Regions from separate parts of the Brachybacterium muris genome, predicted to be linked through region 1. Evidence: predicted binding sites of a transcription regulator. Region 1 holds the regulator's gene; the other holds the start of a gene.

What was found. Region 1 encodes HspR, which represses chaperone genes until heat shock. Its sites were predicted from a motif close to AAGTTGAGTCNNNNNGACTCAACTT; they were not measured.
Region 2: the regulator HspR is predicted to act here: its motif matches at 6,007-6,031, upstream of JOD52_RS15345 (Hsp20/alpha crystallin family protein).

The regions. Positions count from the first base shown of each region.
Region 1 covers NZ_JAFBCB010000001.1:1,044,752-1,059,243, reverse strand. Annotated here, with positions in the region: gene JOD52_RS04895 (carboxylate--amine ligase) at 1-335, shown strand, start outside; gene cuyB (cysteate racemase) at 375-1,145, opposite strand; gene JOD52_RS04885 (carboxylate--amine ligase) at 1,142-2,416, opposite strand; gene JOD52_RS04880 (YbhB/YbcL family Raf kinase inhibitor-like protein) at 2,493-2,975, shown strand; gene JOD52_RS04875 (glycosyltransferase) at 3,175-4,422, shown strand; gene JOD52_RS17690 (VTT domain-containing protein) at 4,419-5,120, shown strand; gene JOD52_RS04865 (glycosyltransferase family 4 protein) at 5,128-6,177, shown strand; gene JOD52_RS04860 (heat shock protein transcriptional repressor HspR) at 6,174-6,611, opposite strand; gene JOD52_RS04855 (DnaJ C-terminal domain-containing protein) at 6,667-7,713, opposite strand; gene JOD52_RS04850 (nucleotide exchange factor GrpE) at 7,842-8,549, opposite strand; gene dnaK (molecular chaperone DnaK) at 8,549-10,426, opposite strand; gene JOD52_RS04840 (hypothetical protein) at 10,720-12,393, shown strand; gene JOD52_RS04835 (hypothetical protein) at 12,428-13,189, shown strand; gene JOD52_RS04830 (DNA alkylation repair protein) at 13,269-14,015, opposite strand; gene JOD52_RS04825 (CueP family metal-binding protein) at 14,111-14,492, opposite strand, start outside.
Region 2 covers NZ_JAFBCB010000001.1:3,292,973-3,307,464, reverse strand. Annotated here, with positions in the region: gene JOD52_RS15375 (hypothetical protein) at 1-776, opposite strand, end outside; gene JOD52_RS15370 (HIT domain-containing protein) at 1,023-1,388, opposite strand; gene JOD52_RS15365 (peptidylprolyl isomerase) at 1,529-2,065, shown strand; gene JOD52_RS15360 (winged helix DNA-binding domain-containing protein) at 2,197-3,354, shown strand; gene JOD52_RS15355 (rhomboid family intramembrane serine protease) at 3,513-4,436, shown strand; gene JOD52_RS15350 (pyroglutamyl-peptidase I) at 5,080-5,712, opposite strand; gene JOD52_RS15345 (Hsp20/alpha crystallin family protein) at 6,131-6,610, shown strand; gene JOD52_RS15340 (GNAT family N-acetyltransferase) at 6,723-7,481, shown strand; gene JOD52_RS15335 (hypothetical protein) at 7,574-7,810, opposite strand; gene JOD52_RS15330 (Hsp20/alpha crystallin family protein) at 7,994-8,485, shown strand; gene JOD52_RS15325 (GNAT family N-acetyltransferase) at 8,592-9,347, shown strand; gene JOD52_RS15320 (glutamine amidotransferase) at 9,511-10,254, shown strand; gene JOD52_RS15315 (GH25 family lysozyme) at 10,264-11,127, shown strand; gene JOD52_RS15310 (DsbA family protein) at 11,155-11,940, opposite strand; gene JOD52_RS15305 (Crp/Fnr family transcriptional regulator) at 11,975-12,709, opposite strand; gene JOD52_RS15300 (heavy-metal-associated domain-containing protein) at 12,832-13,086, shown strand; gene JOD52_RS15295 (heavy metal translocating P-type ATPase) at 13,127-14,492, shown strand, end outside.

The sequences.
Region 1 (14,492 bases):
CGCGGATCGGCCGGAACAACTACTACGTCACCGGGGCCGGGGCCAACGTGGCCCGCTTCATGGTGGAGGACGCGATCCACGGCCGCACCCCGACGCCGGTGGTGGGCCTGCCCTCGATCCTCTACTCGATCGTTCCCACCTGGCTCCTGCGCCGCTACGTGCTGGACCCGGCCCAGCGCGCACAGCTGCGCGAGGTGGCGCGCCGTCGCACCGTGAACCCCTGGGACTACCCTGCCGAGGGCCTGTGGATGAGGGGCTATGCCCAGGCGGTGCGCCTGAACCACGTGCGGAAGTTCCGCAAGCACTACCCGAAGCCCTCGGCCACCGGGTTCTGAGTCCTGCCGATACGCGTCCTCCGCGCCCCCGTCCTCCGCTCAGCGGAAGGCGGGCGCGAGGCCCTTCCCGGCTGCCAGCACGGTCTGCTCGGCCAGGACGCTGAGGGAGTCCACCAGGCGGTCGTCGCCACGGAAGCCGTGCTGGTCGTAGATCACCGACAGCTCGGTGCAGCCCAGCACCACGGTGCCGGCCCCTGCCTCCCCGGCGGCGCGGATGCAGCGTTCGAAGAGGTCGCGGTCCACCGGCCGGTTGGCCTTGACCTGCTCGTAGATCAGCGTGTTGATCTGGTCCTGGAGGCCTCGGTCGGGCACCAGGGCCTCCGCCCCGTGCTCGGCGAGGGCGTGCTGGTACACCTCGGCACGGATGTTGCCCTCGGTGGCGAACACCGCGACCGGCCGGCCGCTGCCTGCGACCCGGCGCGCAGCGACCTCGGCGGTCGCCTCCACGATGCTCACGAAGTCGATGGTGGTGGCCTCGCGCACACCCTGGACGAAGTGGTGGGCGGTGTTGCACGGAAGAACCAGCAATCGGGCACCGGCGCGCTCCAGCATCACGGCGTCCCGGGCGATCACCGGGCCGGGGTCGGCGGCGGTGGGATCCAGGATCCGGGCAGTGCGGTCGGGGGTGCTGGAGTGCTGGGACACCAGCAGGTCCAGGTGCTCCTGGTCGGTGCCGGCGTCGGTGGCCCGCACCAGGAGGTCCAGGAACACGGCGGTCGCGGCGGGCCCCAGCCCGCCCAGCACGCCCACCACGGGCGACGTCCAGCTGGCGGGGTCCAGCTGCCCGCCCGTGGCGTCGGGCCGCGTCACGCCTGGGCCTCGGGGTGGTAGTGCCGGCGGAACTTGCGCACGTAGTTCACCATCGCGGCCACGGAGTAGCCCAGGCGCTTGGGGTCCTTCTCCACCCCGCGGTAGAACAGCGGGTTGCGCACCCGGCCGGACTTCAGCACCCGGCGCAGCTGCTCATTCGCCTCCGGCAGGGTGGTGTACTTCTTGACCAGGGCCACCGGCACCACCGTGTAGAGGGTCTCCTCCTGGTGCTGGACGATCTCGGGTGCCTCGCCGGCCGGTACCGCGGGCAGTCCCCCACCGAGGTGCTCGTCCACGTACCAGCGCACCGGGTTGTGGCCGCCGGCGGTGACGTAGTAATTGGAGCGGCCCAGGCGCGGGTTCAGCTCGAAGAACTTGGTGCGACCGTCGCGGGGGTCGTACTTGAGGTCGAAGTTGGCGTAGCCCACCCAGCCCAGTTCCTTGCAGAGCTTCTGGGCCTGGGCCACCATCTCCTCGTTCACCCCGGTGATGATCGCTGCAGGGTTCCCGATCGCACCGGGGGTGTGCTCCTCCAGCAGGGTGCGGCCCCAGGAGGCGAAACGCACGCGTGAGGCGGCATCGCAGTAGCAGGTCAGGATCCGCATGTTCTGGTCGTCGCCGGGGATGCGGTCCTGGACGATGATGCTCTCGCGGTAACCGGCCTCCCGGATGGTGCGCAGCAGCGCCAGCAGCTCCTCGCGGCTGCCCACGGTGTGCACCTTCTGCTTGCCGGGGAACTGAGCCTTCTTCCACTCGGAGACCTCGGCGGGCTTGGCGATCACCGGGTACGCGAACGGAACGTCGAGGTCGTCGCTCACCTCGGCGGAAAGGTCCACGATGCGGGTGCGGGGATGGTCCACGCCCAGGCGCTCGCACAGCTCGGTGAAGTTCTGCTTCTCGGTGGCGGCACGGAAGGTGGCCAGGTCCACGTAGGGCACCACCCAGCGCTCATCCAGCACGTCCATCTCGTCGCGCACCCGGATGATCGCCTTCACGGTGGCGTCGGCCGATCCCAGCAGCATCAGGCGCACGCCGGGGCGGGCGGCAGCGACGGACTGCAGCACGGGGGCGAGCTGGGCAGGATCGAACGGGTCCGTGCAGCGCACGTTCTCGATCAGTGCGGACCGGGAGATGTGCCAGCCCTCGAGGCGGGAGATCACCACGGAGCGGATGCCGTAGGCCTCGTGGAAGGCGCGGGCCAGGGAGTAGGCACCGATGTCCCCGCCCACCACGACGGGGACGAACGCGGGGACGGAGTTCTGGGCAGACATGCGCGTCAGTGTATCGAGGCAGGCCCTCACCTCCCCTGCCTCGACACGTCCGGGGCACCTGCCTACCCTGGGGATCATGAGCGAGAACACCTTCACCCTGACCTCGTCCGCACTCCCCGACGGCTCCGTCGTCTCCGGGAAGCACCTCGCACCGGAGCAGGACGGCTCCTCCGTCTCCCCGGACCTCTCCTGGTCCGGTGCCCCCGAGGGCACCCGCAGCTTCGCCGTGACCTGCTACGACCCCGATGCCCCCACCGGCTCGGGCTTCTGGCACTGGGTGGCCTGGGACCTGCCGGCCACCACCACCTCCCTGCCCGCCGGGGTGGCCCGCGAGGACGATTCCCTCAAGCAGGCCACCAACGACTTCGGTCGCCAGGGCTACGACGGCCCGAACCCGCCGGCCGGTCCCGCCCACCGCTACGTGTTCACCGTGCACGCGCTGCCGGTGGAGTCGTTGGAGGCAGACCCGGCGGATCCGCACGTGGGCACCCGCTTCGCGATCTTCACCCAGCAGCTGGGCTCCGCCTCCCTCACAGCCACCTACCAGGTATCCGACTGACGTACAAGGGGGTAACTCTCCATGACACGGCGGGCGTGCCCCGTCGTGCCTCCGTGCCCGGGACCGTAGTCTCGGTGACATGAAGGCATGGAGAGCAGGTCGTAGAAGGTCGGGACCCGTATCAGACCGAGGTCTGATGGAGTCCGTCCTTCCGTCTGACGCGCCGGGCACCGGCGGCTGGGATGCTCGAGCTGTGAACATGTTGAGGCCCCGCCCTCTGGAGCGGAACGTCCCCCGTCCCGAGCGACCCCTGCGCGTGCTGCTGACCACCGACTGGTGGGAGCCCGTGGTCAACGGCGTGGTGGCGTCCGTGAGCACCCTGCGGCGCGAACTGGAGGCCCTGGGCTGCGAGGTCCGCGTGCTCACCCTCTCCGGCGGCATGCGCACCTGGAGCGAGGACGGCGTGTACCACATCGGTTCGCTCTCGGCGCAGCTGGTGTACGACCACGCCCGGATCGGCATGCCCGCGAACAAGCACGTGCTGGCCGAGATCCTGCAGTGGCAGCCCGACGTGGTCCACTCCCAGTGCGAGTTCTCCACCCATGTGTGGGCCCGCCGCATCGCCCGCACCCTCGGGGTTTCCCTGGTGCACACTTATCACACCATCTACGAGGACTACACCCACTACTACTCCCCCAGCCGCACCGTGGGCCGCAAGGTGGTCGCCACCTTCTCCCGCCGCCTGCTGGAGGGCACCGATGCGGTGATCGTCCCCACCGAGAAGGTCTCCAGGCTGCTGCGCTCCTACAAGGTGCGCCGCCCCATCCACGTGGTCCCCACGGGCCTGGACCTGCAGCGCTTCCGCCCGGCCACCACTGCCGAGGAGCGGGCCGATGCCGCCGCCCTGCGCGCCTCGATCGGGGTGCGCCCCGATCAGCGGGTGCTGATCTCCGTGTGCCGCCTGGCCAAGGAGAAGAACCTCGACGAGGTCCTGGAGAACCTCGCGGCCGCCGGCCGTGAGGACGTGGTGCTGGTGCTGGTGGGCGACGGCCCCTACCGCGAGGAGCTGGTGCACAGGGCCGTGGAGCTGGGCATCGCCGAGCGGGTGCGGTTCACCGGCGTGGTCGATCCCCAGGAGGTGCAGCGCTGGTACCGGATCGGCGACGTGTTCGTCAGCGCCTCCCTCAGCGAGACCCAGGGCCTGACCTTCATCGAGGCGCTGGCCTGCGGGCTGCCGCTGCTGTGCCGCCGCGACCCCTCGCTCGCCCCCGTGGTGATCGATGGGGTGACCGGTTGGCAGGTCGAGGGCACCGAGGAGTTCCGCCTGCGCCTGGACCAGCTCCTGGACGACGACATCTCCCGCGAGGCCATGTCGGGCGCGGCGGTGGAGCACGCTCGTGACACCTGCGGCGCCCGCGAGTTCGGCCAGGCCGTGCTCGAGGTGTACCGGCAGACCCGCACCCGTCGCACCCCCCGGATCCTCTCGCGCCAGGTCGTGCCGGCGTGAGCACCGCCGACATCGTCGTGAAGCAGCCACCGTGCCCCGTGATCCGCAAGGACCGCGCCACGCTCTCCCCTGCCCCCGCCCCTGCCGTCGACGCGACGGCCCGCCCGGAGCGCCGTCGCGACCCCCTGCGCATCGCGGCCCGCCTCTCCCCCCTGCTGGGCCTGGCCGTGAGCATCGGCCTGGTGAGGTGGGGCTGGCAGGCCGGCGTGCTGCGCTCCCTGGAGAACCTGCAGGGCTTCATCGACGGCCTGGGCGCCTGGGGTCCGGTGGCGTTCCTGGTGGTCTCGATGGCCTCGGTGATCTTCCCGGTGGTCCCGGGCGGGCTGCTGGTGGTGGCCGGTCCGGTCCTGTTCGGCCCCGTCGAGGGCACCGTGTACAACTACCTCGCGGTGTGCGCCGGGTCCCTGCTGAACTTCACTATCGCCCGCCACCTGGGCTTGGACCTGATCGAGCGGATGTTCTCCGCCAAGGCCGTGGAGAAGGCCCTGGGATGGACCCGCAGCCCGCACTTCACGCGGCTGTTCGCCACTGCGATCGCCCTGCCCGTGGCTCCGGACGACCTGTTGTGCTACCTGGCCGGCACCACCCGCATGACGTGGCGCACCTACGTGCTGATCATCCTCACCTGCAAGCCCTGGGCCCTGATCACCTACGGGCTGGGGGTCAGCGCCGTGCTGCTGAAGTTCCTCCCCTGGTGACCGGGCGATGACGACCAGACGTCCCCTTCGGGTGCTGATGCCGCGCGGGCTGTCCCGGATCGCCGGGCAGTCCGGGATCGGCGCCGCCATCCGCCACCAGGAGCAGATCGTGCGCTCCCTGGGGCACGAGGTGGTCACCTCCCCGCTACGTCCCTTCGACGTGATGCACCTGAACACCCCGTTCCCCGACACCCTGCTGCTGTCGTGGTGGGCGCGGCTGCGACGGCGGCCGGTGCTGATGTGGGCGCACTCCACCGAGGAGGACTTCCGGGACTCCTTCACCGGCGCGAACCGCATCGCACCGCTGTTCCGCCGCTGGATCGCGCTGCTGTACCGCCGCGGCGACGCGGTCATCACCCCCACCGACTACTCCCGCAGCCTGGTCTCCCAGCCCAAGTACGGGATCAGGCGCCGCATCCACGTTCTCTCCAACGGCGTGGACACCTCGTACTTCCGCCCCGACCCCTCGGCGCGCGATCGCCTCCGCACGTCCCTGGGCTTGCCTGCCGACACCCGCGTGGTGATGAGCGTGGGCATCCAGATGGTGCGCAAGGGGATCCTGGACTGGGTGGAGGTCGCCCGGCAGATGCCCGGTGTCACCTTCGTCTGGTACGGCCGCACCGACCCGCGACTGATCACCAACGACGTGGCCGCCGCGATCGCCTCGGCCCCGAGCAACTGCCTGTTCCCGGGGTACGTCAGCGCCGAGGTGCTGCGGGACGCGTACGCGGGCTGCGACGCTTTCTGCTTCCTCACCAAGGAGGAGACCGAGGGGATCGTGCTGCTGGAGGCCCTGGCCTGCGGGGCACCGGTGCTGCTGCGGGACATCCCGATCTACCACGACTGGCTGCCGGACGGCGAGGTCACCCACATGGTGCCGGGCGACGGTCCCGCCTTCCCCGCCGCGGTGCGGGAGAAACTGGGTGCCCTGCTCTCAGGGGACCTCGCGGACCTCACCGCAGCCGGCCGCGCCGCCGCGGAGGATGTGGACCTGGGCCGGGTCGCCGAGCGCCTGGCGGGGATCTACCGGGCCGAGGGCGTGCAGAGGAAAGGCTAGCGCCGTCGCTCGGGACGCCACAGCACCAGCGCTCCGCCGTCGGAGCGCTGGGGTCGCTCCCCACGGCGCAGAGGGGTGACGCGGCCGGAGCGGTCGGCGGAGAACACGCGCGAGCCGGGCCGGGCCACCATCTCCTGGAGGGCGGCCTTCACCGTCTCCACTTGTTCATTCAGTGCGCTGACCTCGTCCTGCAGGGCGAGGATGCGCTTGATGCCGGCGAGGTTGATGCCCTCCTCCTGGGAGAGACGCTGCACCTCGCGCAGCTGGGCGATGTCGCGGGCGCTGTAGCGGCGCCCGCGACCAGCGGTGCGGCGGGGCGAGACCAGGCCGATGCGGTCGTACTGCCGCAGGGTCTGGGGGTGCATCCCGGAGAGCTCCGCGGCCACGGAGATCACGAACACGGGTGCGCGGTCGTCGATGCGGTGCGGGCTCATGGCGATCTCCTCTCGTGATGGCGCTCCGGGTCTACGGGGCGGGGGGAAATGCTGGTCAGCGGGCGGCTGCCTCGAAGAGTCCGGCGCGGGGGTCCTCGTCGGCGAGCGCGTCGCGCAGGTCCTCGACGGCCTGGCGGGCCTTGCCCTCCACGTGCGTGGGGACGGCCACCTCTACGGTGACCTTGAGGTCCCCGGTGCGCTTCTTGGTCACCAGGCCCTTGCCGCGCACCCGCAGGGTGCGTCCGCTCGGGGTGCCGGCCGGCACCTTCACCTTCACGGTGCCGCCGTCCAGCAGCGGCACGGTGAGTGTGGCGCCCAGCACGGCCTCGTCGAAGGACACGGGCACGGTGATGCGCAGGTCGGCACCGTCGGCGCTCCACACGGGGTGGGGCTCCACATCGAGGGTGAGCATGAGGTCACCGGCCGGTGCGCCGCCGTGGCCGGGATGGCCCTTGCCGCGCAGGCGGATCCTCTGGCCGTCGTGCACACCGGCGGGGATGCGGGTGGTGACGGTGCGGCCGTCCACGTTCAGGCGCACCTCGGTGCCCAGGGCCGCCTGGCGGAAGCTGATCTTCGTGCGGGCATCGATGTCCTGGCCGGCGCTGGGGCGAGGGCCACGCCCTCCGCCGAAGCCGCCGCCGAAACCGCCGCCGGGCGCGCCGCCCTGCTGGCCGAACATGCGCAGCAGGTCGTCGAGGTCGGGCTCGGGCCCGCCGCCGGCAGGGTTGAAACCGCCGGGACGGCCGCCTCGGGCTCCGCTGAAGCCGCCCTGGCCACCGCCGAACATGGCGGAGAAGATGTCGTCGAAGCCGGCACCACCGGCACCGCCCGGGCCGCCGGGGCCTGCGGCGAAGCGGGCGCCACCGGAGCCCATGGCGCGGATCGCGTCGTACTGCTGGCGCTGCTCGGCGTCGTTGAGCACCGCATAGGCCTCGCCCACCTGCTTGAACTGCTCCTCGGCGTTCTTGTCACCGGTGTGGCGGTCGGGGTGGAGCTTCTTCGCCTTCTTGCGGTAGGCCTTCTTGATGTCCTCCGCGCTCGCGTCCTTCGAGACGCCGAGGACCTTGTAGAAGTCCTTGTCGAGCCAGTCCTGTCCGGACATGTGGAGCGCCTCCTTCCGGGAGCGTCAGGGAAATGATGAGAAGTCTGTGGGGTGGTGCGGGCCCGCCGGCCGGTCATCGGCCGACGGGCCCGCACCGGGGTACTGCTGTAACTACTGGTCCTGCGGGTTCAGGCAGGCCCGCGGGTGCCCACCCGTGCCGGGCGCAGCACGCGATCGTGCATCCGGTAGCCCGGCTGCACCACCAGGGAGATCGTGGCCTCGGTGGCCTCGTCGTCCTGCTCGTGCATGAGCGCCTCGTGGAGGCTCGGGTCGAAGGGCTCACCCTCCGCGCCGAAGCGGTGCAGGCCGTGGGAGCCCAGCACCTCCTCCAGCTTCTGGGCGATCGAATGGAACGGGGTGCCCTCGGTGATGTCACCGTGCTTGCGGCCCAGCTCCAGGTCGTCCAGCACACCGATCAGTGAGGCCAGCACGCGACCGACTGCCGCGTCCTTGCCCGCCTCGGCGGCGACCTCGATGCGGCGACGTGAGTTGACGTACTCCGCCTGGTCCCGCTTCAGCTGCTCGCCCAGGCTGTTGACCTGCTGCTCGAGCTCGCTGATGCGGGCCTGCTCAGGCGAGGCCTCGCCCTGGCCGCCGGCCTGATCGCCCTGGGCTGCCTGCTCGTAGAGCTCGGCCGCCTCGGCGTCGATCGGGTCGACGGGAGCCTCGGAGGCATCCGCTGAGCCCGCGCCCTGCGAACCCTGGTCCGCGGGGGCGGAGCCCGACGGACGGATGCTGCCGTCCGTCGGGTCCACCTTGCGATTGTCGGTGAAGGAGAACCGCGGCTCGCCCTCGGGGCGCTGTGCGTCGTCGGGAGTGCTCTGGTCCTCGGTCATCACTTCTTCTCCTCGTCCTCGTCCACGATCTCGGCGTCGACCACGTCCTCGTCGGAGGAGGCATCGGCGCCGGCCTGCTCACCCTCGGGGCCCGCGGTGCCGTCGGCCCCGGGAGCGCCCTCCTGCTGCGAGTAGATCGCGGTGCCCACGGCCTGCAGGGCCTCGTTCAGCGCGTCACGCCTGGCCTCGAGGTCCTCGGTCGAGGCGTCCTCCTTGGCCAGGGTCTCCTTGGCCTCCTTGATGGAGTCCTCGGCCTTGGTGCGGTCCGCGTCGGAGATCTTCTCGCCGTTGTCCTTGATCAGCTTCTCGCCCTGGTAGACGAGCTGCTCGAGGGTGTTGCGGGCATCGGCGTTCTTGCGACGCTCGGCGTCCTCGGCGGCGTGGGCCTCGGCGTCCTTCACCATGCGGTCGATGTCCTCGTCGGACAGGGCGGAGCCGCCGGTGATCTGGATGGACTGCTCGTTGCCGGTGCCGCGGTCCTTCGCGGTCACGTGCACGATGCCGTTGGAGTCGATGTCGAAGGTGACCTCGATCTGGGGCATGCCGCGGGGGGCCGGGGCGATGCCGGTCAGCTCGAAGGTGCCCAGCAGCTTGTTGTCCCGTGTGAACTGGCGCTCACCCTGGAACACCTGGATCGCCACGGAGGGCTGATTGTCCTCGGCGGTGGAGAACACCTCGGAGGTCTTGGTGGGGATGGCCGCGTTGCGCTCGATGAGCTTGGTCATCACCCCGCCCTTGGTCTCGATGCCCAGGGACAGCGGGGTGACGTCCATCAGCAGGACGTCCTTGCGCTCGCCCTTGATCACCGCGGCCTGCAGGGCAGCGCCCACGGCCACGACCTCATCGGGGTTGACGCCCTTGTTGGGCTCCTTGCCGCCGGTGAGCTCCTTGACGACCTCGGTGACGGCCGGCATACGGGTGGAGCCGCCCACCATCACCACGTGGTCGATCTCGGAGACGGAGATGCCCGCGTCCTTGATCACCTGGTGGAAGGGTGCCTTGGTGCGCTCCAACAGGTCACTGGTCATGTCCTCGAACTGGGCCCGGGTGAGCTTCTCGTCGAGGTGCAGCGGGCCGTTCTCGGTCATCGAGAGGTACTGCAGGGAGATGGTGGTGGAGGTGGCGGAGCTGAGCTCCTTCTTCGCCTGCTCGGCGGCCTCCTTGAGGCGCTGCAGGGCGATCTTGTCCTTGGACAGGTCCACCCCGTCCTTGTTCTTGACCTGCGAGATCAGCCAGTCGACGATCTTCTGGTCCCAGTCGTCGCCGCCCAGGCGGTTGTCGCCGGCGGTGGCCTGGACCTGGATGGTGGAGCCGTCCTCGTCCTTGGTCACCTCCAGCAGAGACACGTCGAAGGTGCCGCCGCCGAGGTCGAACACGAGGATCTGCTCGTCGTCCTTGCCCTTTTCCAGGCCGTAGGCGAGGGCCGCGGCGGTGGGCTCGTTGATGATGCGCAGGACGTTCAGACCGGCGATGGTGCCGGCGTCCTTGGTGGCCTGGCGCTCCGAGTCGCTGAAGTACGCGGGGACGGTGATCACCGCGTCGGTGACGGACTCGCCGAGGTAGCTCTCGGCGTCCTTCTTCAGCTTGCCCAGGATGCGGGCCGAGATCTCCTGCGGGGTGTACTTCTTGCCATCGATCTGGGTGGTCCAGTCGGTGCCCATGTGACGCTTCACCGAGGAGATGGTGCGGTCGACGTTGGTGACGGCCTGGCGCTTGGCCACCTCGCCGACGAGGACGTCGCCCTGCTTGGAGAACGCGACCACCGAGGGGGTGGTGCGGGCGCCCTCGGCGTTGGTGATGACGGTGGGCTGGCCGCCTTCGAGGACGGCGACGCAGGAGTTCGTGGTTCCGAGGTCGATTCCGACGACACGGGACATGTGTGCCTGCCTTCCTGCGACCTTCCGGTCGCGTGTGGTTCATGCAACCGCCGGGATCGGCGGCAAGACTGAGTGACAGCGACTCAAGTAGAGATCGCGAGTCGCTCCTTGTCAATCTGCGACGCACTGAACTTGAGTACATGGGGCTCAACCTTGGGCGAGATGGTTCTATTCCTTCACCCATCAGTGCTGGCCTGTGATGCCCGCCACGGGCACAGGCGCTGTGACCCGAGCGTCCGGTGCACCACGGCGCGGCCCCGCCACTGCCGGTCGATCTCATGGATCATGGGTGAGTGAATGCTTCGCCTGTGCACCCCCGTCCCGCTCCTGCCCGCCCCTCGTTCCCGCGCCGCCGGCTGCTGCGGTCGGCCCTCGCCCTGCCCTTGGCAGGTGGCCTGCTGGTGGCCTGCGACGGCGACGACACCGCCCCCGGCACCACGAGCGACGCGGGCGGTGCCGCGCAGGACCCTGATGCCGTCCAGCGCTCCACCGAGACCGCCGGGGTGATGGCGGCCGACGCGAACGCCGTGAGCGCCGCGACCTTCACCTCCTCCCCTGTGGCGGTGGTCGCCGCGAGCGAGGACGCCGCCGTACTGGCCCCGGCAGCCTCCGCCGCGATCGCGCTGGGCGTCCCCCTCCTGATCGGGGATGCCACCTCCGTCGCAGAGCCCCTGAACGCCCTGGGGGCGAATGCGGCTCTCACCTTCGGCCAGCTGGAGCTGGACGGCGTGGACATGGTGCGCGGAGGCGGTGACGTCGAGGCGCTCTCGAATGCGACCGGCCATGACTTCACCGAGCGCCACCCCGTCGCCGCGGAGGACCTGGCCACCGAGATCGCCGGCCTCGAGGCCGGTGGCGGGGTGCTGCTGACCATCGGCGAGGACCCGGTGCCGGGCGAGGACCTCGACGGCAAGCGGAAGCTGCCGGACTTCGAGGCCGCCTCCGGGGACTCCGCTCCCCTGGCGCTCACGGCCACGGGTGCCGAGGTGCCCGTCGGAGCCCTGGCCGCCGCGAAGGCCGCCGGCGCCACGATGACCGAGCTGCCCCATGCCGATCCCCGCTTCTCGAGCGACTCGGTCCAGGCCGTCACCGCCGCCACCGGCCCGGTGCTGGCGCTGAGCCCCGAGTTCGGCGACCAGTTCCCCGCTCGCGTCGAGATGGCCCGCACTGTTCCGGAGGTCCCCGGCGGTGGCCAGCTGGTGATCCCCGGCAAGCGGATCATCGCTCTGTACGGTCACCCGGGCTCCCCCGTGCTCGGTGTCATGGGCGAGCAGGGCCCCCAGGAGTCGGTGGCCCGTGCCGAGGAGCACGCCGCCCCCTACCGTGACCTCACCGAGGACACCGTCGTGCCGTCCTTCGAGATCATCGCCACGGTGGCCTCCTCGACCGCCGGTCGGGACGGCCGCTACTCCAACGTGTCCACGATCGATCACCTGCGGCCCTACGTGGATGCGGCGCGTGAGAACGGCATGTTCGCGATCCTGGACCTGCAGCCCGGTCGCACCCACTTCCTGGAGCAGGCCAAGATCTACGAGGAGCTGCTGAAGGAGCCCCACGTGGGCCTGGCGCTGGACCCGGAGTGGCGGCTGAAGCCCGACCAGGTACACCTTAAGCAGATCGGATCGGTCGAGGCCGCCGAGGTCAACGAGGTCTCCGCGTGGCTCGCCGAGCTCACCCGTACCAACAACCTGCCGCAGAAGATCCTGGTGCTGCACCAGTTCCGCTACTCGATGATCCGCAACCGGCAGGACCTGGACACCTCGCATGATGAGCTGGCGATGATCCTGCATGCCGACGGCCAGGGAGGCCAGGGGGCGAAGACCGCCACCTGGGAGGCGCTGAAGAAGGATCTGCCCGAGGGGATCCACATGGCGTGGAAGAACTTCTACGACGAGGACATCCCGATGCTGGACGCCGAGCAGACCTTCCAGGTGGAGCCCACCCCGGTGATGGTCTCCTACCAGTGACGCGCTCTCGCGCCTGATCACATAGCCTCTTCCGGTGTCCCGCTCCGCAGCCCCTGCTCCGCGCCCCGCTGATCACGACGACGGCCCGCCCGATTCCAGCCGCTTCCAGCATCTGGACGGCGGTGCGGTGCGCCGTTCCGCCTTGGAGTTGCAGAACCGGATCTCCTCCCGCTTCCCCGACCGCAGCCTGTGGGAGGTGTGCGGCGAGGTGGTGGCGCTGGTGGATGAGGTCAACGCCGGCTCCGGCATCAGCCGACGACGCGTGCGACTAGCCCGCCTCCTGTCCCGCGTGGGCATGGTCGCGGTGGTGCTGTTCCTGGGCGGTGCCGTGGCGCTGGCCGCCGCCGAGCTGGCCTCCAGCCCCGACGCGGTGGGCCCGGTGGATCTGCTGCCGCTGATCGAGACGATCATCAACGACCTCGTCTTCGGCGGCATCGCCGTGTTCTTCCTGTTCACGGTCCCGGAGCGGATGGAACGGGCGCGGGTGCTGCGGATCCTGCACCGCCTTCGGTCCCTCGCACACGTGATCGACATGCACCAGCTGACTAAGGTGCCCGAGCGCCTGGAGCGCTCTTCCCCGGAGGACGGCGGCCTCGGGATGACCCGAGCGGAGCTGACCCGCTACCTGGACAACTGCACCGAGATGCTGTCACTGGTGGGCAAGAGCGCGGCCCTGTTCGCGGAGGACACCACCGATGGTGACGTGCTGGATGCGGTGGAGGGCATCGAGACCCTCACCTCCGACATGGCGCGCAAGGTGTGGCAGAAGATCGCGATCATCCAGCAGGAGAGCTGAGGCCACGGCCCCTGCTCCTGCGCGGCGGACCCTGCTCCTACGCGGCGGGCGCTGATCCGCACGCCCCCGCGGGGCTCTTTCAACCCTCGCGGCGGCGCACCATCTCGTCGATCCAGATCGGCGCGAACGGGGAGGTGCAGTTCGGTGGGGTGGGATAGTCCTTGAGCACTTCGAGGCGCTCCCCGATGCCCCGTGCGCGGGCGCGCAGGTCGGGGTTCTCGATGCCGATATGGGCAAGGCACGTGTTCATGCCCCACTGCAGGCGCTCCGGGGCGTCCTTCATCTCGGTCTCGATGCGGTCCAGCAGGGCGGGCAGGTCCAGGCCTTCGGGCTTCTTCTGGACCTTGTCGGCGGTGAGTGCCCAGCCGGCGCCCTGCACCACAGGGTCAAGATCCGTCATCCAGCGCTGCCGCAGCTGCTCGGCGTGCTTCCCCTTGCCCACGATGTAGTTGACCAGCCAGTCGTGCACCTTCGGGCTGCCGGCTCCGCGCAGCATCGCATCGAGCTGGTCGGCCTCGAAGTCCTTGGGGCGGGAGATCAGGATCGCGACCAGTCGCCCAGCGCTGTCGCCCTTTTCCCACAGCTCACGGGCCAGCTCGGGCTGGTGCTTGAGCTCCTTGGCGAGAGCGCGCAGCTTGGTGAGGTTCACGGCGTGGTCGTCGCCGTGGCGCTGGTTGACGGCGAGGATCTTCGGATCGGCCATCTCCCCGAGCTGCGCCAGCACCTCATCGGCCCTTGTCGCGGCCTCCTGCGCGGACTGCTTCCCTGCCGTCGATGCCGTCGATGCCGTCGATGCCGTCGATGCCATCGATGCCATCGATGCCATCGATGCCATCACCGTGCTCCTTTCGCTGAGACTGCGGAGGTCAGCATACGAGAGCAGGGGCGCGGGCCCGGTCGGCCACGGTCAGCTCGACGGGTTCAGGTGAGCTGCATGGTGGTGAGGCAGGTGGCGTCGTCCTCGGTGGCGGTGGAGATCGCGGTGGTGGAGGTGGCACCGTCCACGGTGCAGGTCATCTCGTAGCTGCCGCCTCGCGGGAGCCACAGTCCGAAGAACCCGTTGGGGTGGGTGCGTTCGGTGCCCTCGTGGATCACCTCGCCGGTGGAGGCGTCCGCGACGCGCACCTCGACTTCCACCTCCGCCAGTTCGCCGCGGCAGGTGGTGAGGCTGTGGAACCAGCACTCGTGGGTGCCCTCGACGAACGGCGCGGTGGAGAGGTAGAAGTCGCCCTCGATCGGCAGGGCCAGCTCCCGCCCCTCCGCGTCGGACATGAGCAGCTGGGAGGGGCGCACCGAGGCCATC
Region 2 (14,492 bases), 2.2 Mb from region 1:
TTGCCGCGCTTCTCGCCGTCGACCTCACCGTTGGTCTTGCTCTCATCGAGGTCCGACTCGACCTTGATGGTCTTCGGCTCGACGTCGGAGGAGCGGTCCTCACCCTTCAGGGACTGGGCCACGTCACCGGCATCGGCCGAGCCGACGGTGTCGGACACGGTCGAGGAGTCGGTCTCGGTGGAGGCCGAGGCGGGGTAGTGCGCGCGGGCGAAGTCGGCCGGCGGGGCCCAGGGGTCCTCCACCGGACGGGTCTTCTGCCAGGCCACGTACCCGGCGGCGGCACCGGCCGCGGCCAGGCCCAGGACCAGCAGGACCTTGCCCGCGCTGCCCTTCTTCTTCTGCGGGGTGGGGGTGAGCACAGCGGCGCGGATGTCCGCCTGGCCCTTGTCCAGCTCCGCACGGGCAGCGTCGATCGCGGCGCGCAGCACGTTGTTCGTGGTGCTGGCAGTGCGACGGGCGCGGGGGTAGTAGTCGTCCTGCACGTCGTGCATGAACTTGTCGGCGCGGGGGCCGACGGTGGCGGTCAGGCCGGCGATCTTGTCGCCCTGGTGACGCAGCTTGTCCTCCACGGTGGGGAGGTACTGGTCGACCAGGCCCTTGCCGCGGCTGCGGGCCTCGCGAGCGCCCTCGGACACGACCGGTCCGATGGTCGCGGCGAGCTTCTGCAGCTCGATCAGGGCCTTCTCGGCCTGCTGCTGGGTGGAGCCGGCAGCAGCCGCGGTCTTCTTGGCCTGCTTCTTGGCCTTCTTGGTCTCCCGCTTGGTGGTCAACGCCATGAGGGGTTCCCCTTTCGGTCGTATCCGCCGGATCGGGCCGACGGCGGTCCCTGGAGCACCGCCTCCCGTGAGGAGCCGGCTATCCGTGTGGCACAACTCTAGCGCGCCCCACCGACATCGTTCCCAGCCGAGCGGTTCGTCACGGGAAGAAGGCGCGGGGAGAGGATGCCCGCTGCTGGTCGGTCGGAAGGGGCCGCCCGCCCGCGATGAGCTGCGTTGGACCGGACGGGAGGCGCGCGCCGCAGGTCAGGAGCTGCGGTCCAGGGGCGAGCCCGCGTGCACATGGATATGGAGGTGCTTGGAGTCCTGGTACTCGCCCAGGTTCGTCAGGACCCCCGCCTTGCCCTCACGTGCCACCACGTCGGCCGCCACCTGCTGGACCACCGCGAGCAGTCTCGCGGCGAGCGCCTGGTCCTCCAGGGTGAGCAGGGACTCCACGTGGCGCTTGGGGACCACGACGATGTGCACCGGCCAGAAGGGGCGGGTGTGGCGGAAGGCCAGCACCTCCTCGTCCTCGTGGACCACCTCGATGGGCTGCCGCCTGGGGATCGCGACGTCGCAGTAGAAGTCCTGGCCGTCGTAGTAGCCCGTGGATCCCGTGGGAAGACTCATGGATCCAGACTAGGGCGAGGGTCGGTCGGAGCAGAGGGCCTGGCGGGTCCACGGGCACGGTGGGCACCATGGATTCAGCCCTGGGCGAGGCGCGCCGGGGCCCTCGGCTGCGTGTCGGGGCCGTGTGCGAGGATGACCGCATGTTCGCAACTCTGCACACCAACCATGGGGACATCCGCCTGGAGCTGTTCCCCGACCACGCCCCCAAGACCGTCGAGAACTTCGTGGGCCTCGCCGAGGGCACCCGCGAGTTCTCCGACCCCGAGAGCGGCCAGAAGGTCACCCGCCCCTTCTACGACGGCGTGATCTTCCACCGCGTGATCTCCGGCTTCATGATCCAGGGCGGTGACCCCCTGGGCACCGGCACCGGCGGTCCCGGCTACAACTTCGACGACGAGATCTCCGAGAAGAACTTCAACGAGCCCTACGTGCTCGCGATGGCCAACGCCGGCAAGCGCATGAACGCCATCACCGGCCGCCCCTCCGGCACCAACGGCTCCCAGTTCTTCATCACCGTGGGCCCCACCCCGCACCTGCAGGGCAAGCACACCGTGTTCGGTGTCGTGGCCGATGAGGACTCCAAGAAGGTCGTCGACGAGATCGGCGCCACCAAGACCGACATGCGCGACCGTCCCCTCGAGGACGTCGTCATCCAGTCGGTCAGCATCGAGCGCTGACCAGCGCCCACCCGGCCCAGCGCGCCCTGACCAGGGCCGACGGCCAATGACGACACCGCGTCGCTGACGCGGCACAGCGCCCCACCCCGGAGCAGTCCTCCGCGGTGGGGCGCTGTCGTTACGCTCCTCCCATGACCCAGCGCCACCTCGCCGGAGCCCGCATCCTCGCCCAGGGCCTCGTCGGTCCCGTGCAGTTCGCGACGCCGCTGGAGGCGGCGCGGGCCTTCGGCGCCCACCAGGGGCAGGACCTCCCTGGTGTCCTCGCCTCTCTGGCCCTGCGCACCGGTGGCGACCTCACCCGGGTGTTCGCCGCCCTGGACAGCGGGCTGATCGTGCGCGGCTACCCGATGCGCGGCACCGTGTTCGTGGTGGCGGCCGACACCCTTGCCTGGCTCACCGAGCTGTGCGCCGACGGCCCGGTGCGCTCGGCCATCGGGCGCCGCGCTGGCCTGGGCCTGGAGGAGGAGCACTTCACCACCGCCCGTCGGGTGCTCGAGGACCTTGCGGGCGAGCACTCCGAGGCCGGCTATGGGGAGGGCGTGCTGCGCTCCGAGCTGATGGCCGCCTGGCAGGACGCGGGCCTCGCCACCGACGGCGGACGCGGCTACCACGTGCTCACCCACCTGATCTCCACCGGTGTCGCGGCGTACGGGCCCTGGCGCGACGAGGGCGAGACGGCGGTGGTGCTGGCCGAGCAGTGGCTGCCCCACGGCTCCGACCTCGAGGGCACCTTCGGCGGTGACCGCACCGCGGCGATCGCCGAGCTCGCCCTGCGCTACTTCACCACCCACGGTCCCGCGAGCGTGCGCGACCTGGCCTGGTGGTCGAAGCTGCCGATGGGGCGCATCCGTGAGGCGCTGCCGCAGGTGGAGGATCAGCTCGAGAGCGGTTGGGCCGATGCCGCCGGTGCACTCCATGCCGATGCCGCTGCGGCGAGGGGCGGCGACGGGGAGCAGCTGTGGTTCCGGCCGGGTCTCGCCGATGAGTACGCCGAGCGCCAGAAGGAGACCATGGCCGAGCTGCTGCTGCCCGGGTTCGACGAACTGGTGCTGGGCTACCGCGACCGTCTGTTCCTGATGGACCCCGAGCGCCACCAGGCCCTGGTGCCGGGCAACAACGGGGTGTTCAAGCGGGCCGCGATCCGTCGTGGCGAGGTGGTGGGCACCTGGGGTCGCAGTGGTGGCGCAGGGAAGCGGAAGCTGGCGCTGCAGGAGCTCGCGGACGTGAGCGATGCCCAGCGGCGCCGCTTCGAGAAGCTGTTCCGGGCCTTCCCCTACACGGTGGTCTGAGCGCCGGTGCACGGCGCCGCGAGTGCCTGCACACGGTGGCGTGTGCGCCGGGATGAGCGTGAGCCAGGTCCGGTGCGGGCGTCGGCCAGGCCCGGTGCGGGGCGTGAGCTCGCGCGGGCGGGGCCCTGGCCTCAGGGCCGTCGTGTAGGAATGACCCCATGAATCGCCCCACCTACGGCTACAGCGCCCAGGACGCCCCGGAGCCGCAGGGCCAGCCCGTCTGCCCCCGCCATCCGGACACCATCAGCTACGTGCGCTGCAAGCGGTGCGACCGACCCGCCTGCCCCCAGTGCCAGCGGCCCACCCAGGTGGGCGTGCTGTGCGTGGACTGCGAGAAGGACATCGCCCGCCAGCAGGCCAGCACCCGGCCCCGCAACGCGATGGGTGCCTCCATGGGTGGGCGCACCCCCTACGTGACGTACACGCTGATGGCCCTGTGTGTGGCGGCGTTCCTGGGGCAGATGCTGGTGCCGGGGATCGTCGAGCAGCTGGGTCTGTTCGCCCCGTTCCGCGCGATCGCGATGCCGTGGACGTTCCTCACCGCCGGGTTCCTGCACGGTGGGCTGCTGCACCTGGCACTGAACATGTGGGCGCTGTGGATCGTGGGCCAGTACGTCGAGCAGACCATGGGTCATGCCCGCTACGCCGGGCTGTACCTGGCCTCCGTGCTGGGTGGCCACACCGCCGTGTACCTGCTGGCGAACCCCCTGTCCCTGGAGTGGACCACCGCCACCCTCGGCGCGAGCGGCGGCGTGTTCGGCCTGTTCGGCGCCATGTTCATCGTGAACCGGCGGATGGGCGGCCAGAGCGCCCAGATCCTGGTGCTGATCGGCCTGAACCTGGTGATCACCTTCACCGTCCCCAACATCTCCTGGCAGGGGCACCTGGGCGGCCTGGTGGTGGGAACGGCGCTGGCCGCAGCCATGTTCGCGATGCGTCCGAAGGTTAAGGCCGGGGATGACCGGCAGGCTGCGGCCAGGCGCTCCGCACTGATCCACTCGCTCCTGATCGCAGGCGCGGTGCTGATCTGCATCGGCGCGGTGATGATCAAGTACATGACGCTGCCGTCGCTGTTCTTCTGAGCCGCCCCAGAGCTCCCAGGTACTCGCAGGTTCCCGGTTACTCGCAAGTTCCCAGTCACTCGCAGGCTCCCGGTTACTCGCAAGTTCCCAGGTACTCGCAGGTTCCCGGTTACTCGCAAGTCCCCGGTTACTCGCAGGTATGGAGCGTGAGGTGTCGGAATGGGACGCCCATTCCGACACCTCACGCTCCATACCTATCGGTAGCTAGGGGGTCACGAGATGGGGAACGGGATGAGGCCAGCCAGGGGGACCAGATGGGGTGGCGGAATGAGGGACAGTCAGGGGGGCCAGGGGCGCGAGGAGCCAGCGGCAGCGGCGCCAGCGGCTTCGGGGCGGGGAATGACAACGGTGTGACTATCCCCAGCCGTGGACAAGATTGTGGATAACTCGGGATGCGCGGGGGATTTCACGATCTTGCTGTGGACAACTGTGGTGTCGATGTGGACAGCCGGTGGTCGCAAGGGAGCAACTCGGGCTCCTCGCCATGGCCTCGCCCCCCGGAGTCCGGCTGAGATCAGCACCCCAAGAGAGTCCCCGGGCGAGCGACCTGCGGAACTACAAGGCTGTCATTCATCCCCAACTGTGGACAACTCTGTGGATAAATCAGGTTTGGGGGCGGCCCAGCTCTTTGCGAGGGCCCGGCTCAGTGCTCCGCGCCGCCGGCCACCGGGGCGTCCTGCTGTGTGGACAGGGCCGTGAGCACCATCCGCGCCAGTGCCCGGGCCGATTCCTCCACCGGCAGCTCCTCCGCGGCGGGGACGTGCACGAAGCCGCCACGGATCCCCGCCAGGCCCTGTTCGGTCGCCAGCAGGTGCTGCAGCAGGTAGAACACGTCGTTGCACACATAGGTGCCGGCTGTCTGCGACACCGACCCCGGGACCGGTGGCTCCTCGCCGAGGGCGGCGACCATCGCCTTCACCGGCAGCGTCGAGAAGTAGCCGACGGGCCCGGCATCGACCACGGGCTGGTCGACCGGGCTCTCGCCTGCGTTGTCAGGGATTCGGGCATCGCGCACATTGATTGCCACCCGCTCCGGAGTGACCCCCGTACGGCCGGCGGCGAGACCCGTGGCCACGACCAGGCGCGGGCGGTGCTCGCGTACGGCCGCAGCCAGCTGCTGGCCCGCGGTGCCGAACTCGACGGGCAGCTCCAGGATCTGGGTTGCCACGCCCTGCCCACGCAGTTCCCGGGCCGCGAGCTGGACGGCCTGCCAGGACTCGTTGAGCGGGGCCCCGCCGAAGGGAGCGAAACCCGAGAGCAGCACGTCGATCGTCATGGCCCCACGGTAGGTGCGCGGGGCGGCCGGGCAGGGTCGACGCTCCGGATCGTCGATCAGTGTTCACCGCGAAGGGGCAGACAGTGCAGGCCGTCTGCGCCATGCTGGGGGAGGGGCGGACCGGGCCCTGCTTCCCTGGGACTTGCTTGCCCGGGGGACTAGCTTCCCTGGGGCTTGCGTCCCTGGGACCTGGGGAGGAGCGGGCGGGGGAGTGCTGCTCGCCGATGGGTCCCTCCCCCTGTCCCGGCCGGACGAGGCAGGCTGCACCCCGTCCTGCGCCTCTGTGGCACAGCAGACATGAGTCCGGTAGGCTCAACTCTGGAATAGGGGCGGCAGGCGCCGCGTTGTCCTGCATGTCAGCAGGGAGCCACCGGCCCCCACCGCTCGATCCGCACATCCGTACTGCAGGAGGTACACCATGGCTCGCAGCTTCACCCCGTTCCAGGAAGTGGACCGCTTCTTCTCCGACCTCACCCGCACGCCCGCCTCGGTGGGCATGCCGATGGATCTGTACCGCGACGGCGACCGCTTCGTGGCCGAGATCGACCTGCCCGGCGTGGACCCGGCCAGCGTCGACGTGGACGTCGAGGACCGCACCCTCACCGTCCGTGCCGAGCGCAAGCCGGCCTCCGCGAGCGACGCCGACCGTGCATGGCTCACCCGTGAGCGTCCCACCGGCACCTTCGCCCGCCAGCTCACCCTGGGCAGCCGGGTGTCCTTGGACCGGATCCAGGCCGAGTACTCCGACGGCGTCCTGCGCCTGACCATCCCGATGGCCGAGGAGGCCAAGCCGCGCAAGATCAACGTGGCCCACTCCGAGCGCTCCACCGCCGTCGGCTCCGGATCCGGGACCTCGACCGACGAGAACCGCACCATCGAGGGCGACGTCCAGGCCTGATCGGCCCCGGACCCGATCGGGACATCCCTGATCGCCCCCTCACTCGCGCCCCCTGCGTCCTCCCGATGCAGGGGGCGCGTCCATGCGCGGGGACGGCCGATACCCTTGCCCGGTGAGCCCCACCACCCCTCCGCCAGCCTCCGGCACCCGTGAGATCGACACCGCTGTGGTCGACACCGCTCCGAGCGACACCGCTCCGAGCGACACCGCTGTGGTCGACACCGCCCTGGTGGACGCCTACCCGCCCTTCGGGCTGCGCATCAGCGCCGGGGACCTCACCCTGCGCCCCCTACGGGATGCGGACCTGCCCGCCTACACCGCGCTGCTGCGCCGGCCCGTCTTCGCCGACATGAGCTCGGACCAGGTGTTCCCCTGGTACGACATGGATCCCGAGCAGCGAGTGTCGAGTGCCGTGCAGTTCCAGTGGCACCTGCGCTCGAAGGTGCGCCCCGAGGGCTGGGCGATCTCCTTCGGGATCTTCCTGGGCGAGCAGCTGATCGGTATGCAGGACCTGATCGCCTCCCACTTCGCCGTGCGCGGCGTGGTGAGCTCCGGCTCCTGGCTCACCCTGGACCAGCAGGGCAAGGGCCACGGGAAGCTCATGCGCCAGGCCGTGCTGGTGCTGGCCTTCGACCACCTGAGCGCCCGCCGCGCCGAGACCAGCGCCGTCGTGAGCAACGGACCGTCCTGCGGTGTCTCCCGCGCCTGCGGATACCGCGAGGACGGCCTCGAGGTGATCGAGGAGAACGGCCGCGCCAAGACCGTGCAGCGCTTCAGCCTCACCCCCGAGCAATTCCGTCGGCCTCGGGTCGAGGTCGGGGTCGAGGGCCTCACCGATGCCCTGCGCGCGCGGCTCGGCGCACAGGGCTGACCCGGCGGCCAAGCGCTCGCCGCGGGATGCGGTCCAGCCTGCCACCGCCGGATGCGGCCCAGCCGGTCAGCGTGGGATCCGACCCGGGCCGGTCACTGCGGGGCGCGCACCCGCTCCGGCATGGTGAACGCGGCCGACGGGGTGAGGAACTGCCCGGTCTCGATGAGGCCGGTGCAGGCCAGGTCCCCGTCCGTCGGCTGATCTGGTGAGGCCGGTTCCAGTCGCGCCAGGATCGGCTCCGCCCACGTCCCATAGCCCGAGTCGCCCCAGGCCATGAGCTCTACCGCCTGCAGCGACGGGTCGATGGGGTCAGAGCTGACCTGCTTCACGGCGAGCTCGACAGCGCCGGTGGCAGGATCGGTCGAAGCCCCGTCACCGCCGCCCAGATTTCTCCGCCCCGGGAGCAGACAGGAAGGGCCGTCTGTGCCATGCTGGGTGACAGGGGTGCCGGCGGGCTACCAGCCACCGGCCCCACCGCTCGATCCGCACATCCGTACTGCAGGAGGTACACCATGGCTCGCAGCTTCCCCCCGTTCCAGGAAGTGGACCGCTTCTTCTCCGACCTCACCCGCACGCCCGCCTCGGTGGGCATGCCGATGGATCTGTACCGCGACGGCGACCGCTTCGTGGCCGAGATCGACCTGCCCGGCGTGGACCCGGCCAGCGTCGACGTGGACGTCGAGGACCGCACCCTCACCGTCCGTGCCGAGCGCAAGCCGGCCTCCGCGAGCGACGCCGACCGTGCATGGCTCACCCGTGAGCGTCCCACCGGCACCTTCGCCCGCCAGCTCACCCTGGGCAGCCGGGTGTCCTTGGACCGGATCCAGGCCGAGTACTCCGACGGCGTCCTGCGCCTGACCATCCCGATGGCCGAGGAGGCCAAGCCGCGCAAGATCAACGTGGCCCACTCCGAGCGCTCCACCGCCGTCGGCTCCGGTAGCGGCAACAGCATTACCGCCGGTTCCGACACCGACCGCACCGTCGAGGGTGACTCGCAGTCCTGACCGGCATGCGGCCCTGACGCGCGCCCCCTGTGTCCTCCGGGATACAGGGGGCGCTAGTGCGTCCCGGAGCAGGAGGCACGGACCGGGCCATCGGTACGCTGGCTCGGTGACCACCTCCCCGCCTCCGTCGGCCGACGAGCCGACCATGTCGACCGACGACGCACTGATCTCGGACGACGCACTGATCTCGGACGCCGCACTGATCTCGGACGCCGCACTGATCGATGCCTACCCGCCCTTCGGTCTGCGGATCACCGCCGGCCCCCTCACCCTGCGCCCCCTGCGCGATGCGGACCTGCCTGCGTACACCGCCCTGCTGCGCCGGCCCGTGTTCGCGGACATGACCTCGGACCAGGTGTTCCCCTGGTACGACGTGGACCCCGAGCAGCGGGTGGCGAACTCCGTGCAGTTCCAGTGGCATCTGCGCGCCGAGCTCCGCGCAGAGGGCTGGGTGATCTCCTTCGGGATCTTCCTGGGCGATCAGCTGATCGGCATGCAGGACCTGAGTGCCTCCCACTTCGCGGTGCGCCGCGTGGTGGGATCCGGATCGTGGCTCACCCTGGACCAGCAGGGCCAGGGCTACGGGAAGCTCATGCGCCAGGCCGTGCTGGTGCTGGCCTTCGACCACCTCGGAGCCGAGCGCGCCGAGACCAGTGCCGTGGTGGGCAACGGCCCCTCCTGCGGCGTCTCCCGCGCCTGCGGCTACCGCGAGGACGGCCTCGAGGTGATCGAGGAGAACGGGAAGGCCAAGACCACGCAGCGCTTCAGCCTCACCCCCGAGTCCTTCCGCCGCCCCGAGGTGAGGGTCGAGGTCGAGGGGCTCACCGACGCCCTGCGCACCCGCCTCGGCGCGAACAGCTGAACCCGCCCCCCAAGACCTGGGCTCCCGGCCTGCACTCCCGACCTGCGTATCCGGCCGGTGGGCTCGGCGGTCGCGGGCTCGGCGGGATCGGTCGCGGTGCCTGGGATGCTGGCGGTGGGGGGCACGGGCATTCTCCTTGGTCGCGTGGCCGTAGCATTCTCGCGTGAAACCGTTCCTGCTGCTCACCACCCGACCCGAGGACGACGTGGCCCGCGCCGAGGCCGCCTCCTTCCAGCGCTTCAGCGAGCTCGACCACGCCGACCTGCAGTGGATCCGCCTGGAGCGGGAGGACGCCCCCCGCATCCGCGCCGAGGAGATCTCCGGGATCTACCTCGGTGGCAGCCCCTTCACCGTCTCGGACCCGGTGGAGTCCAAGAGCGCCCAGCAGATCCACGCCGAGAAGGCCCTCACCGAGGTGCTGGACCAGGTGATGGAGCAGGACATCCCCTTCCTGGGCGCCTGCTACGGCATCGGGGTGCTGGGAACCCACGCCGGAGCCACCATCGACCGCACCCACGGCGAACCCCTCGGGGCCGTGCCCATCACCCTCACCGAGGCCGGCAGGGAGGACCCGGTGGTCGTGGAGGCCGGCCTGCCGGAGGTGTTCACGGGCCTGGTGGGCCACAAGGAGGCCGTCACCGCGCTGCCCGCGCACGCCACCGTGCTGGCCACCGGCGAGCAGTGCCCGGTGCAGATGTTCCGCGTGGGCACCAAGCAGTACGCCACCCAGTTCCACCCCGAGATGGACGTGCCCGCGGTGATGGAGCGCGCCCGTGCCTACCGCGACCACGGCTACTTCGACCCCGGCGAGATGGAGGACATCTTCGCGCTGCTGGGACGCCGCACCGCGGATCTGCCGCCCCATCTGCTGCGCGCCTTCGCGACCGTGCACGCCCGCGGCAGGTAGTGTCCGCTCGTGCCCCGTTTCACCCGTGAGCAGGTCCGACGCCGCCAGCGCATCGCCGTGGCCGCCCTCGCGCTCGTACTGCTGCTGGTGATCGGCGGCTGCACCGCCCTGGTGGCGAACCTGGCAGGTGGCGGGGACACACCGCGCCGGGCCGACGATGCCGCCATGACCGTGGGCGCCACCCCCGCCGATGCCCCCGCCCTCACTCAGCTGCCCGAGGGTGCGCAGCTCACCGCGGAGGAGGCCATGGGGATCGACGTCTCCAGCTACCAGAGGGACATCGACTGGGAGCAGGTGGCCGGCGACGGCTACGTGTTCGCCTACATCAAGGCCACCGAGGGCACCGGCTTCGTGGACACCCACTTCCGCCAGAACTGGGACGGGGCCCGCGCCGCCGGGATCACCCCCGGCGCCTACCACTACTTCACCCTGTGCTCCCCGGGCGCCGAGCAGGCCGCCTCGTTCCTGGCCGCCGCACCGCCGGACGACGCCGCCCTGCCGCCGGCGCTGGACCTCGAGTTCGACGGGGCCTGCGATGCGCGCCCCGAAGCGGCCGACGCCCAGGCCCAGATCGACGCCTTCACGTACGAGGTGGAGAAGGCCTGGGGTCGTCGCATGGTCATCTACTCCTCCAGCGAGTGGCGCGCACACTACGGGCTGCCCGTGGCGGACTCCCGCCCGGACTGGCTGTACTCGGACCTGGGGCGGCCCTCGCTGGAGGACTGGTCGGTGTGGCAGCTGCGGTTCGACGGCACCGTGGCCGGCATCGAGGGCCCCGTGGACATCGACGTGGTGCGCATCGAGGTGCTGCGTGAGCACGCCGCGATCGCCCGCGGCGAGGACCTGCGCCTGCCCGCCCCCGACCAGGAGTAGGCAGCGCTCAGCAGGAGCAGTCAGTAATCAGGCGGCCTCGATCGCCTCGCGCAGCGCGCCGGGGGTGTCGAGGGTCCCGGTGTACTGCACGCCGTCGATCAGCACGGTCGGGGTGCCCTGGGTGCTCTCGCGGGCCTGCGGCTCCACCACGTCCTGGATCCACGGCAGGTAGGTGCCGGCGGTGATGCACTCGCCCACGGCGTCGCTCGCACCCGCGTCGGTGACGACCTCGGTCAGCTCCTGGTCGGTCAGGCCCTCGGCGCCGGGCTGCTCATCGAACAGGGCCTCCTCCACGGGGAACCACAGGGCCGGGTCCTCCGCGTAGGCGCACACCGCAGCGTTCGCGGCGCGGCCCGAGTATCCGGCGGGGGAGGAGTTCGCATCCAGCATCGGCCGAGGGTGAACCCGCAGGGTGATGGTGCCGGCCTCGGCGAGCTCCTGCAGGTCCGAGCCGTTGCTCTCGGCGAAGGTGGCGCAGTGCGGGCACAGGAAGTCCAGGTACACGTCCACCACGGGGCCGTCGGCCGCGCTGCTCAGCTCGAGGTAGGGCTGGTCGTCCGCCGTGCCGGGAGGGGTAGTGAGTGGTGCCTCTGCTGCCGGGGCGTCCGGGTTCGGCGTGCCAGGATTCCCGTTGGAGACGGGATCGGAGGGCTGGGCGCGGAACAGGGCGAAGCCGATCAGCCCGATCACCACGGCCGCGAGGAGCCCCAGGCAGGCCAGGCCGCCGACGATCCCGAGGATCAGGTTCCGCTTCCGGTTCGGTGCCGGGCCGGCGGGGGGCGGTGCTGCAGGCTGCTCAGGGGCGGTGCTCATGGGTGGCTACCTTCGGGGAGTGCGGATGGCGCCCTCAGTATCGCGCCCGCTCCTCCAGTGCGTCGAGGTCCGGCAGCGCCACCGCTTCCCCCGCCGGGATCACCAGGCCCTCGTCCCGCAGACGGGCCAGGGCGCGGGAGAGCGACTCCGGGGTGGTGCCCAGCAGGGCGGCCACGTCCCGCTTGGGCAGCGGCCAGCGCACCAGCGGATGCCCCTCGGCCGTCGTCGCCTGCGAGGGCAGGGCGAGCAGGTACTCCGCCACCCGCACCGGCACCTCCGCCCCCGCCAGCGCGAGGCGGTTCTCGCTCGCGACCAGACGATCGCTCAGCGACCGCAGCATGGCCACGGAGATCGCGGGGAACCGCCGCACGAGCGTGGCCAGGTCCCGGTGGTCGAACACGCACATCTGCGCAGGCTCGAGCACCTGCACCGCGAAGTCCGGCCGGGTCCCGGTGAGGAAGGTGTGCTCGCCCACCACGTCCCCGGGCCCCACCACGCGCAGCAGGTGCTCGCGACCGGTGACGGAGGTGCGCACCAGCTTCAGCTTCCCATGGTGCACCACGAACAGGCGGCGCAGCGGGTCGTCGGCCCGGTACAGCTGCTGCCCGCGCTCGAGGTCCACGGGGTGAGCGAAGGAGGCCACCGCCTGCTGGTCCTCGGGGCTCAGCAGGGAGAAGATCGGCACCCGCGCAACGCAGGTGTCCCGGGGTGCGCCGGCGGGCTCGGGCAGGCTCGCCGGTGTTCTGCTGCTCGGGGGATCGGTGGCCATGGCATCACTGTGGCATGCGGCCCGGCAGCGGCGCTAGACCGACGTCAAGGCACTGCGGTTCTGACGGATCTAAGTTTCCTGTCATGAGCGGAACGGCCGCTCACCCGACCGGAAGGAACCCCATGACCACCGACGACACCACCACTGCTGCCCCCGCTGCCACTCGTACCGTGCTGCGCGCCGAGGGCTTCTCCTGCCCCTCCTGCGTCTCCAAGATCGAGAAGGCCCTGCGGTCCCTGCCGGGCGTCACCGACGCCACCGTCCACTTCGCCTCCTCCCGCATCGAGGTGAACCACGACCCGTCCGTGACCGGCGTCGACGAGCTGGTGCATGCCGTCGAGCGCGCCGGCTACACCGCCCGCCCCTCCGCCTTCTGATCACAACCAGCCGACTCCCCCGGGAACGAGAGGAACCGTCATGACGAGCCCCACCCCCACCCTGCGAGAGGAGGAGACCACGGGCACCCCCGCCGCCCCCGAGCGGGGAGGCGGGGCCGGGCCGGGTCTGCTCCCGGCCCGCGCCTGGGTGCGCCCTGGCATCGCCGCCGTCCTGATCGGCCTGTCCTGGCTGCTCGACGCCCTGACCGGCTCCCCGGCCACTGGATCGGTGCTGCCGGGGCCGGCTGACCTGCTGATGGTCGGTGCGGCCCTGGTGAGCGGCACCCCGATCCTGATCGCCGCCGTGAGGGCGCTGCGCCACCGGGTGATCGGCATCGATCTGCTGGTCTCCATCGCCACCATCGGCGCGATCGTGATCGGCGAGTACTGGGAGGCGGCGGCTGTCACCACCCTGTTCGCCATCGGCCACGCCCTGGAGAAGGGCACCCTGCAGCGCACCCGTCGGGCCCTCACCGACCTGGTGAGCACCGCCCCGGAGCAGGCCGTGGTGCTGCGGGACGGCACCGAGCAGACCATCGCCGCCACCGAGGTGCGGCAGGGGGAGCAGGTGCTGGTGCGCCCCGGCACCAGGGTGCCCGTGGACGGGCACGTCCTGGCCGGCCGCGGCGCGATCGACGAGGCCGGCATCACCGGCGAGTCCGTTCCTGCCGAGAAGTCCGAGGGGGACCCCGTCTACGCCGGCACCGTCGCCACCGGTGGACTGCTCACCGTCCTCGCCGAGGGCATCGGCGCGGACACCACGCTGGCCCGCATCATCCGCCGGGTGGAGGAGGCGCAGGACGCCAAGGCCCCCACGCAGGCCTTCATGGACCGCTTCGCCCGCTGGTACACCCCGGCGATCATCGTGCTGTCCGTCGTGTTCGGGGTGCTCACCGGGGATGTCGAACTGGCGCTCACGCTGCTGGTGATCTCCTGCCCCGGCGCGCTGGTGATCTCCATCCCGGTCGCGATCGTGGCGGGCATCGGCCGCGGTGCGCGCGACGGCATGCTGATCAAGGGCGGCGAGCACCTGGAGACCTCCGCCCGGATCGACACCGTGGCCCTGGACAAGACCGGCACCCTCACCACCGGGAGGCCCGTGCTCACCGACGTGCTCCCGCTGCCGGGGCGCACCCGCGAGGAGGTGCTGCTGTGGGCCGCCCGCGCCGAGCTCACCAGCGACCACCCCCTGGCCGCCCCCGTGGTCCAGGCCGCCCGGGCCGACGGGCTCGACCTGGGGCAGATCCCCGAGCAGGCCGATGCGGTGGTGGGGCGCGGTGTGCTGGCCCGCCACGGCGGCCGTGCCATCACCGTGGGCAACCAGGCGATGCTGCGCGAGTCCGACATCGCCGACCGCCCCGAGGCCCGGGAGGCGATCGACCTGGCCGATGAGACGGCCCGGCGCG